DNA from 2 places in the Listeria marthii genome. Region 1 is predicted to be linked to the other one. Evidence: a T-box and tRNA genes for the amino acid it is inferred to sense, from the RefSeq annotation. Region 1 holds a T-box; the other holds one or more tRNA genes.
What was found. A T-box is a leader RNA that pairs with one kind of tRNA and senses whether it is charged. The one in region 1 lies ahead of leuS (leucine--tRNA ligase), so its partner is inferred to be a tRNA-Leu.
Positions count from the first base shown of each region.

Region 2: it has a tRNA-Leu gene. The T-box ahead of leuS (leucine--tRNA ligase) is inferred to sense a tRNA for this amino acid. The anticodon was not compared.

Region 1 is NZ_JAASWB010000003.1:24,569-29,873, forward strand. It holds gene mnmM (tRNA 5-(aminomethyl)-2-thiouridylate-methyltransferase MnmM) at 1-537, opposite strand, end outside; gene mnmL (tRNA modification radical SAM protein MnmL/YtqA) at 534-1,499, opposite strand; T-box leader at 1,628-1,829, shown strand; gene leuS (leucine--tRNA ligase) at 1,903-4,314, shown strand; gene HCJ55_RS13910 (hypothetical protein) at 4,399-4,521, shown strand.
Region 2 is NZ_JAASWB010000001.1:282,985-288,289, reverse strand. It holds gene HCJ55_RS01490 (helix-turn-helix domain-containing protein) at 545-1,816, shown strand; tRNA gene HCJ55_RS01485 (tRNA-Leu) at 1,867-1,950, opposite strand; gene HCJ55_RS01480 (aminoglycoside phosphotransferase family protein) at 2,083-2,976, shown strand; gene HCJ55_RS01475 (GyrI-like domain-containing protein) at 2,973-3,599, shown strand; gene crcB (fluoride efflux transporter CrcB) at 3,705-4,094, shown strand; gene crcB (fluoride efflux transporter CrcB) at 4,084-4,440, shown strand; gene HCJ55_RS01460 (hypothetical protein) at 4,536-4,916, shown strand; gene HCJ55_RS01455 (Lmo2079 family surface lipoprotein) at 5,049-5,305, shown strand, end outside.

The sequences.
Region 1 (5,305 bases):
AAATGGAGCATCATTTTTTTGATTAATAAATTTGTAAGATAATACATGAAAATTTTGTTGGGGGATAGCTTCGCAAAAAGTCACGACAGCATCTTTTTCTTGTTTTCCAGCAGGGTGACCGTGATAAATAACGAGAATAATGACGCCGCCAACTTCGAGCAGCTCCATTAAATGGCCAATGCTTTCTAGCGTAGAATCAGCAGTTGTTGTAATTTCTTTGTCGCCACCAGGTAAATAACCAAGATTGAAAATAGCGGCACGAACCGGTTTGGATGTATATTCCGGAATGCGCGCATGGCTAGCACATACGAGTTCTACTTGCGAACTGGCACCCGCATTTTCTAACCGAGTGTTCGTCGCATCAATCGCCAGTTGCTGAATATCAAATCCAAGCACATGTCCATTGACGCCGACTAGTTCTGCTAGCAGAAGTGTATCATGCCCATTACCACAAGTCGCATCCACCACGTAATCTCCAGAACGAACTACTTTTCGGAGCGTATCATGTGCGAAGGGGAGAATGCCGCGCAAATTCATTTTGCATTCACTTCCACAGGTTGATACAATTTCCCTTGCCAGCTATCTCTTCGTACCAATTCCGCGTCAATCGCATTCAGAACTTCAAATTTATTCAAACTCCAAACTGGTCCAATCAAATCATCCACGCCACCATCACCTGTAATTCGGTGAATAACCATTTCTGGTGGTAAGATTTCGAGTTGATCAGCTACTAAGTTCACATAACCATCACGCGTTAAAAATTCTAAGTCACCTTTTTTATAATCTTCTACCATCGGCGTTCCTTTTAATAAATGAAGTAAGTGAATTTTAATACCATCCACGCCACTTTCTACTACTTTCTGCGTTGTTTCCATCATCATTTCCGGCGTTTCTTTTGGAAGACCGTTAATAATGTGAGTACAAATGCGGATATTATGTTTTTGGAGTTTACGCACACCTTCTACATAACAATCATAATCATGTGCCCGGTTAATTAATCGCCCAGTTTCATCATGAGCGGATTGTAAACCAAGCTCCAACCATAAATAAGTACGTTCATTCAACTCAGCTAAATATTCCACCACATCATCTGGCAAACAGTCCGGTCTTGTCGCAATCGAAAGCCCAACTACACCCGGCTCATTCAAAACAGTTTCAAATTTCTCACGTAACTCGGCAACCGGGGCATGTGTATTCGTGAATGCTTGGAAATAAGCGATACATTTCCCATCTTTCCATTTCGTTTGCATTTTGTCGCGAACTTGCTGGAATTGCACCTTCAAATCAAGCGCGCGGTTGCCGGCAAAATCCCCAGAACCTGCCGCACTACAAAATGTACAACCGCCGTGCGCGACCGTGCCGTCACGATTCGGACAATCAAAGCCGCCATCAAGCGCCACTTTATACGTCTTTTGCCCAAATTCCTCGCGCAAGCAGTAGTTCCACGTATGATATCTTTTATTATCATTACTATATACAAATGGATTCGTTTGTTTCACTAGTTTTAGACTCCTTCAAATGAAATTCTCCATTCATTTTAGCACATTTTAGTAGGAAAGTTAGATAAATCTTCAGAGCGCTTGCTAAAAAAATGAAATTCAGCTACAATAAAACTAATGAATTTTGCGAAATAGCGATGAATTGGAGTAGTAATCTGCATATTTTGGTGTGAAGAGAGCTGACGGTTGGTGCAAGTCAGTCACAAAATCCGGATGAACTTACCATGGAGCTTGGGTGTATCCCCGTTTTCCGCGTTAAGGAATTGATAAGTTGAGTGGTCAAACACTAATGTGGGTGGTACCGCGGGAGAAGCATCTCTCGTCCCATGGCGATAAGCCGTTGGGATGTAGGGGTTTTTTTGTAGCCAAAATTCGATATTTTAAGGAAAAGAGGATGAGTAAAGTGACATTTAATCATAAAAAAATGGAACCGAAATGGCAACAATATTGGAGTGAACATAACACTTTCAAAACAACCGAAGATAAAAATAAAGAAAACTTCTATGCACTTGATATGTTTCCTTACCCGTCTGGAGCAGGTCTTCACGTAGGACATCCAGAAGGTTATACAGCAACTGATATTTTGTCTCGAATGAAACGGATGCAAGGGAAGAATGTACTTCACCCGATTGGTTGGGATGCATTTGGCCTTCCTGCTGAACAATATGCGATTGATACTGGTAATGACCCAGAAGAATTCACCGCACTTAATATTGCGAACTTTACTCGCCAAATTAAATCACTAGGTTTTTCCTACGATTGGGATCGCGAAATCAATACAACAGATCCTGAATATTATAAATGGACCCAATGGATTTTCGAAAAACTATATGAAAACGGCCTAGCTTATGAAGCAGAAATCGCTGTAAACTGGTGCCCAGAGCTTGGTACTGTTTTAGCTAACGAAGAAGTTATCGATGGCAAAAGTGAACGCGGTGGCTTCCCAGTTTTCCGTAAACCAATGCGCCAATGGATGCTTAAAATTACTGCATACGCGGATCGTTTGCTAGATGACCTTGATCTAGTAGACTGGCCTGAGAACATCAAAGACATGCAACGTAACTGGATTGGTCGTTCTGAAGGAGCAGAAGTTACTTTTAAAATCAAAGGTAGCGATGCAACGTTTAACGTCTTCACAACACGCCCAGATACTCTTTTTGGCGCAACATATACGGTGTTTGCACCTGAGCATGAACTTATCGAAAAAATCACTACACCGGAGCAAAAAGAAGCAGTAGAAGCATATAAAAAACAAGTAGAATTAAAAAGCGAACTAGAAAGAACCGACCTTGCAAAAGATAAAACAGGTGTCTTCACTGGTGCTTATGCAATTAATCCAATCAACGGCGAAGAAGTGCCAATCTGGATTGCTGACTATGTATTGATTCAATACGGAACAGGCGCAATTATGGCCGTACCAGCACATGACGAACGCGACTTTGAATTCGCGCAACAATTTGGTTTGAATATTCGTCCAGTACTTGAAGGCGGCGACGTTACAAAAGAAGCATTCACTGGCGACGGACCACATATTAACTCCGATTTTTTGAACGGACTAGCTAAAGCAGAAGCGATTACCGCTGCAATTGATTGGCTAGAAAAAGAAGGTATCGGCAGCCGTAAAATTACCTATCGTTTGCGCGACTGGTTGTTCAGCAGACAACGCTATTGGGGTGAACCAATTCCAGTTATCCACTGGGAAGACGGCGAATCGACACTTGTTCCAGAAGAAGAACTACCACTACTTCTGCCGAAAGCAACGGAAATCAAACCATCAGGCACAGGCGAATCACCACTTGCCAACTTGCATGAATGGGTAAACGTAACAGACGAAAATGGCCGTAAAGGTCGCCGTGAAACAAATACCATGCCACAATGGGCTGGCTCAAGCTGGTATTTCTTGCGTTACATCGATCCAAAAAACAGCGAAGCAATTGCTGACAAAGAAAAACTAGCAGAATGGCTTCCAGTTGACGTTTACATCGGCGGGGCAGAGCATGCTGTGCTTCATCTTCTTTACGCACGTTTCTGGCATAAATTCTTGTACGATATCGGTGTAGTTCCAACAAAAGAACCTTTCCAAAAACTGTTTAACCAAGGAATGATTCTTGGTGAAAATAACGAAAAAATGTCCAAATCAAGAGGCAATGTCGTTAACCCTGATGAAGTAGTAGAAAAATACGGCGCAGACACACTTCGCTTGTATGAAATGTTCATGGGACCACTCGAAGCTTCGATTGCTTGGAATGAAAATGGACTAGAAGGTGCGCGTAAATTCTTAGACCGTATTTGGCGTTTGCTAGTAACTGAAGAAGGCACACTCGCTGAAAAAGTGACAACTGATGCGAATGCTAATTTAGAAAAAGCGTATCATCATATGGTGAAAACAGTTACGAATCATTACGAAAACCTGCGTTTCAATACCGGGATTTCGCAACTGATGATTTTCATCAATGAAGCATATAAACAAGATACAATTCCAAAACAATATGTCGAAGGTTTCGTTCAACTCTTGTCACCAATCGCACCACACCTTGCAGAAGAATTATGGGAAATCCTAGGTCACACCGAAACAATCAGCTATGTAGCTTGGCCAACATACGACGAAACAAAACTAGTAGAAGATGAAGTAGAAATCGTACTTCAAGTAAACGGCAAAGTAAAAAGCAAAATCACTGTTGCCAAATCTCTAGGAAAAGAAGAACTAGAAAAAATTGCACAAGAAGACAACAAAATGAAAGAAAACCTAGAAGGCAAAACAATCCGTAAAGTGATTGTCGTTCCAGGGAAACTTGTAAATATTGTTGCGAATTGATTATAGAAACTGCTGGCTTTTCGCTGGCAGTTTTATTTATGAATATTTTTTGAATAATTACGGAAAATGGAGTGCAGTAAATTAATGAGTAATGGCAATATTATCAATCGAACAGAAGGTATGTCAAATGATTTATTAAATCAGAGAAAAATGGCTCAAGTAGTATTAGCAAATCCGGAATTTACAACTAGTGGCCTCGATTCATAAGTTAAATCAGAAAATAAATACAATCGGGGCAGTAATCAGCTACTTAGATGACCTAAGAGGGATTGTTATTGGAGCTTTACTTATCCCACTAATCGTACAGAATGAATGGCTTTCTTAGGTCGTCGGATTAGTTGCAGCATATTTAGGTGGATTCAATTTAACTTATTACTTTTGAACACTAAAAGACGCTATGAATATCGCAGAATTGAAAGTTAACCCAAAAATAATAAAAATCATCATAATTTTAAATAACATTTGATGTTTATTGCAGTTATTGTTTGGCTACATAAAATTCTTAACTTTAAGTGACGGAATGTTTATTTAACCGGTATAACAAATAGAGTAACTTTTTTATCAGCAAGAATAAAAAAGGATATTTATAGGGAGTGTAAGCAATGATAAAAACTGTAAATAACATTGACTGTATTAAAACGGTTCAAAAGTAAATTTGTTTTTTGAGTGATTTCAACAATTAAGCTATATTTCAAGATTAAAAATAAAACCGAAACTTTCCAGAAGAGATTACTTGGAAGAATCTCTTTTTTGTAAGACTTGATGAAAAGCAAGGCTTGATTGGTTAGTAATGGAATATACGAAAATACTAAATCAAATATATGAATTGTACCAAAATGTTTTGGCGAATTGCTATATTAAACAAAAAAATGTTAGTGTGATGTTGGATCTTTCCAATGAAATTATATAATTAAAAAACGGCTGTCTTAGAATTAGCAATGAGACTTAGCATTATGGTTAAGAAAAACAATTAAAAATACCGGGAAATGAC
Region 2 (5,305 bases), on a different contig from region 1:
TCAAAAAAGCGGAAAAAGTAGCATGTTTCCTTTTTGCGAAATTATTTATTTTCGATGGTAAAATAAAAATCTACGTTTCCATTTTTACGTAGAACGAGTTTTAAAAGGGAATGTGTAGCGATTTTTTCGGATTCGATAAGGGAAAGAATCCAAAAGTCTTGTTGTTTATTAACGGAATTAGTCGCATGTGGGAGCAGACTAAAAAAGTAATAAGATGTCAGTATTAGGTGAAATAAGGAATACGTGGGAATATTTCTGCTTTCCCTATACTGATAAACAAGTCGAAATTCCAAAGAGTTAGTTATGACAGTTCAGTGAATTTTTTTAAAGATTAAATAGAGATAATTATTCGTTTTAGGTCAAAAGGCAATCGAGCCTTTATGGTCTAAAACGTTTTGTATGTAAGGGATAGCGTTTTGTAAAGTGCTATAATATGAAAAAATGCAGGATAGTAAAAATAGAAGATAGTTGAAAAAGACGGTTGTTTTCCGTTGGTAAATGGTTATAATTAAAAGGAAAATATGGAAAAATTGGCGGTGACATCATGAACTTAATCGGTTTGCGAATTAAAAATATTCGTAAAGAGAAGAAGCTAACTTTAAAAGAAGTAGCCCAAGGAATTATTTCAGTTCCTTATTTAGCAAATATCGAAAATGGCATAAAAGTTGCCTCGTTTGAAACGTTGATGCATATAGCAAGAAGACTAGAAATACCAGAAGAAGTATTATTAATGAGTGAGGAAGAAACGAACAAAGATCTGCTGAGGGAAATGGATGGAATTTTTGAACTATTGGTATTTTCGAATCCAGTAGAAATGGAAAAACGCTTAAATAAAATAGCTGAAACGGTGGATTTACTGCATGAATCACCAGCTATCGAGCTCAGTTTTTATTGTTTAAAAGTAGCGTTTTACTATAAAACTTGGGAATTTGCTAAAGCAGAGGAAGTAGAAGCCAAATATTTAAATAGCACAGAAAAACGTGCAACAGATTCTTTCCCGCGTCAGTTACTTTCCTACTATTACTATAGTCAGGCGGTAAAACATTCTCATGCAACATGCGATTATCCATTAGCAGTGGAATACTGGGAAAAATGCGTGGATATTACGGATAATAAAGATTTTCATGCTGTTTTTCACGTGTGTATCTGTATCAATTATATTTGCCAAAGCATCTATGAACCAGCACTTGGGCATATTCAGCAAGCGTGGGATTTAATAAAGGATGAAGAGCAAGAGCGGTTTGTGGCTATTCTTTATTTCTACGGCTATATTTATTTTCAAATTGGCTTTATGAAAGAGGCAAAAAACAGATTTGAACAAACACTGCATTACTTTTCGAAATATCCAGAAGCGAAAAAACTCTATTATTTTGTCGTTCAATTAAAAATGGCAGAAATTGAAAACATTGAAGGAAATGAAACGCTATTTGATGAGAAAATCACCAGTTTGTATGAAGAACTGATGGCCTATGAAACTACTAATACAAGCTTTAACAATAACGATTATCTTGTCATAACGGAATTGATGGTCATTTTTGCGGAAAAAGGATCTGTCGAAAAAGCAACTTCATTAATGGGAATCATGAACAGAGTAATGGAGCGAGTGCAAGAGCTGAATTACTTCATGGAATACACCGAAACATTGCTTTTATATCACCAAAACGAGCAAGTGAGTTACGAAACGAAAATGATAAAACTACTGAAAAAAATTGATGCGTCCAATGATCCCGTACTGATTGACCGGGTGAAAAAACACGCAAGCACGCATTTCGCGAAATCAACGAAGTATAAGATGGCTTATGATATTTTGTCGTGAGAATGAAAAAGACAGTCCTGGTTATAATTAACCAAGACTGTCTTTTATAATGCGGCCGAGAGGACTTGAACCTCCACGGGTTTTACCCCACTAGGCCCTCAACCTAGCGCGTCTGCCGATTCCGCCACGACCGCGTATGTGTAGCAAAATTAATTATAATATTGAAGCCTTTATTTTGTCAACAAATTCTGCATGAATAATTGGGAAAAAGTAAGCGTATTCTTGTATAATGAAGGATAGCGGGTTTACAGGAGGGAGAGCTGATTATGGATGTGACACAATTAAAAATGTTGCATAATGCGAAAGTGATTTCGGAAATAAAAAAAGGTTTTTCTATCGATAGGAAATATCAAATGGATGAAAAATACCTTGTTCGCGTTTTTCCAAAAGATTTACTTCAAGAACGGAAGCAAGAATTTGAAATAATCCGCGCGTTAAGTTCTCAAATTCCGCTTGTCCCAAAGGCGTATGATTTCGGCTCTATCGGTGAAGAGGGCTACATGATTATTGATTATTTGCGCGGAGAAGATGCGGAAAGTGGTATGAATCATTTGTCGAATTTGGAACAGTTTAAAGCTGGTTTTTCGGCAGGAGAACTTTTACGGAAAATCCATGAACTACCTTTAGATATACCAGTAATGAATTGGTTTGATTTTCAGTCAACCAAATTCAAACGAAAAGCACAGGAACTAAAAAAATTAGAAATCTCAGCTCCATTTCTGATAGAAACCGAAAAGTTTGTTCATGATAATCTAGCTAGATTAAAAAATAGACCAATTTGTTTACAACATGGCGATTTTCATCCGGCAAATATTATTTTGGATAATAAAAAATTTGCGGGGCTTATTGATTTTAATCGGCTAGAGTTCGGTGACCCTTTATTTGATTTAGCTAAAATTGGCTTTTTTACAACAGAGGTCAGTATTCCTTTTGCACAAGCCAACATTTTAGGCTATATTGAAAAGGAACAACTTGCCGATTTTTGGGAACTTTATGCGCTTTATTCGGCGATGCATCTTCTTGCGGCTATTAGTTGGGCGGCGGGAGACGAGTCACGTAATTTAGATAAGTTAATGAATTATGCAGCAAAGACGGCAGCTAGTCATGATAATTTTCAGAGGCTGATGCCATACTGGATGAACGAGGAGGAATTCAAATGACTGAGAAGAAAATTGATTTTAAAAAAGAAGAAAAGAAATTTTATGCGCCAAAACGGAAACCTGAGCGTATTTTTGTGCCAGAGATGAATTTTTTGATGGTGGATGGAAAAGGGGATCCAGACGGCGAGGAATATCAAAAAGCGGTGCAGTCTCTTTACGCAATTGCTTATACGATTAAAATGAGTAAAATGGGCGAGACGCGTCTGACGGGTTATACGGATTTTGTTGTGCCACCGCTGGAAGGTTTTTGGTGGTCAGAGGGCATGTTTGACTTGCAGGACCGGGATGCTTGGCTTTGGACGTCGATTCTTAGACAACCCGACTTTGTTACGGAAGAAGTGTTGGCATGGGCGAAAGAGATTGCTAAGAAGAAAAAGCCTGATGTCGATACGAGCCGTGTGAAATTGGTTCGTTTTGAAGAAGGGGAATGTGTGCAAATGATGCATATTGGGCCGTTTAGTGAAGAAGTGAAGACAGTGGCGGAAATGCATCAATTTATGGAAGAGGAAGGGCTTCAAAATGATACAGGAGCTGTTCGGAAGCATCATGAAATTTATTTGAGTGATCCGCGGAAAGCTGATCCTGAAAAAATGAAGACAATTCTGCGACTTCCGGTGAGTTGAATAATAGGAATGTTTTGCGTTATAGTATAGAAGAAATAGGACAAGGCGACTGCCCGGAATGTAAATATTTCAGGGTGGTTTTTTTGTGAAGTGGGGTTTTTGAGGATGTATTTTTTATATGTGGGAATTTTTGGTGCCCTAGGTGGAATGTGCCGTTATGCAATGAATTTATGGCTTGGTGGCGGGAGTTTTCCATATGCGACTGTAGCTGTTAATTTGATTGGTTGTTTTTTGCTAGCTTTTCTCATGCAGTTTTTGGCGGAGAAATCGCGTATTTCACTAGTAATCTTAAATGGGATTGGAACGGGATTTATTGGTGCTTTTACAACGTTTTCTGCTTTTAGTGTGGACACAATTCAACTGTTGCAAAATGGTGATGTGATTTTGGCGATTAGCTATGTTTTGGTTAGTTTAATTGGCGGGCTTGTGATGGTTAAGCTTGGCAGGCTATTTAGTGATAGGTTGTTGAAACGAGGTGCGCGCCATGTTCATTAATTTTTTATTGGTTGGTTTTGGTGCGGGACTAGGCGCGATGCTACGATATGGGATTTCGGTTTTTGTTAAAAGTAAATGGAAGACGAACTTTCCATACGCGACATTTTTCATCAACGTCACTGGTTCATTTTTGTTAGGTTTTCTGGTATCTTCTGCGCTTGGGCCTGACTGGCAGCTGTTTCTTGGCACTGGCTTTATGGGCGGATATACGACATTTTCAACATTCAAAGTGGAGAGTATGGAATTAAAATGGAAAACAAATTATCGCGCATTATTTTCGTATTTAGGCTGTACGTATGTGTTTGGCTTGGCGGCGGCTTTTGTCGGAATAATGCTGGGTGTATAAGAATTGTTTAAGAAACGAAGAAAACGATTGCCTGTATTTCCGCTAAATGCTATGCTAGAAAGAACGAAAAGCTTCGGAGAGGACGAGAGAGCGCGATGACAGGTTTTAGAAAAATAATGTTGCCGGTTTTACTAGTAGTACTATTTTTGGCGGGCTGTAATAAGGAAGAGGTTCCTGCTTTAGTCCTTGATGGATCAGTAACTGACACTAGTTTATTGGAGAATAATAAGCAGTTAACAGTCAATGGAACGTTAACATGGAATGGTGAAAAAAATAATTATGCCAGTGAAGTTATCGTCACCGTAAGTAGCAATACTTCCGTGACTAACGCAACAACTGGCAAAACGATGAAACTAACAGATATTAAAGATGATGACACAATCAAAGCCGTATTCCCACAAGGAACAGATATTACTTCACCAGCTCCTGGAAAAGTGTCTGAAAATGCTACTTCTATAAAAGTAACTCCAAAATAAAACGTGCCTTTTTCAAAAGGGACGTTTTTTTGATGTGATTTGTGACAGACTTATGAACACTTCGGAAAATGGCTTGTTTTCAGTACTTTATATGTGTTAATTTTAATGTATCAACTAAGTAGGAGGAGAATAATGAAAAAAGGGATTTTACTTTCAATTCTGTTAGTTTTAGCATTAGTAATTAGTGCATGTGGGGAAAGCGCAGAAGAAAAAGCAGCAAAAACACCACAAGGGAAATTTATTCAAACATTAAAAAATGGGAAAAATGCTCCGGATAAGTCTACATATACTACTACGATGGGTGTAACAGATATCCAAATACCAAGTGACGACTCTAGCTCGCAAATGATTGGTATCCTAAAAGATATTAAACTATCTGTAACGACTTC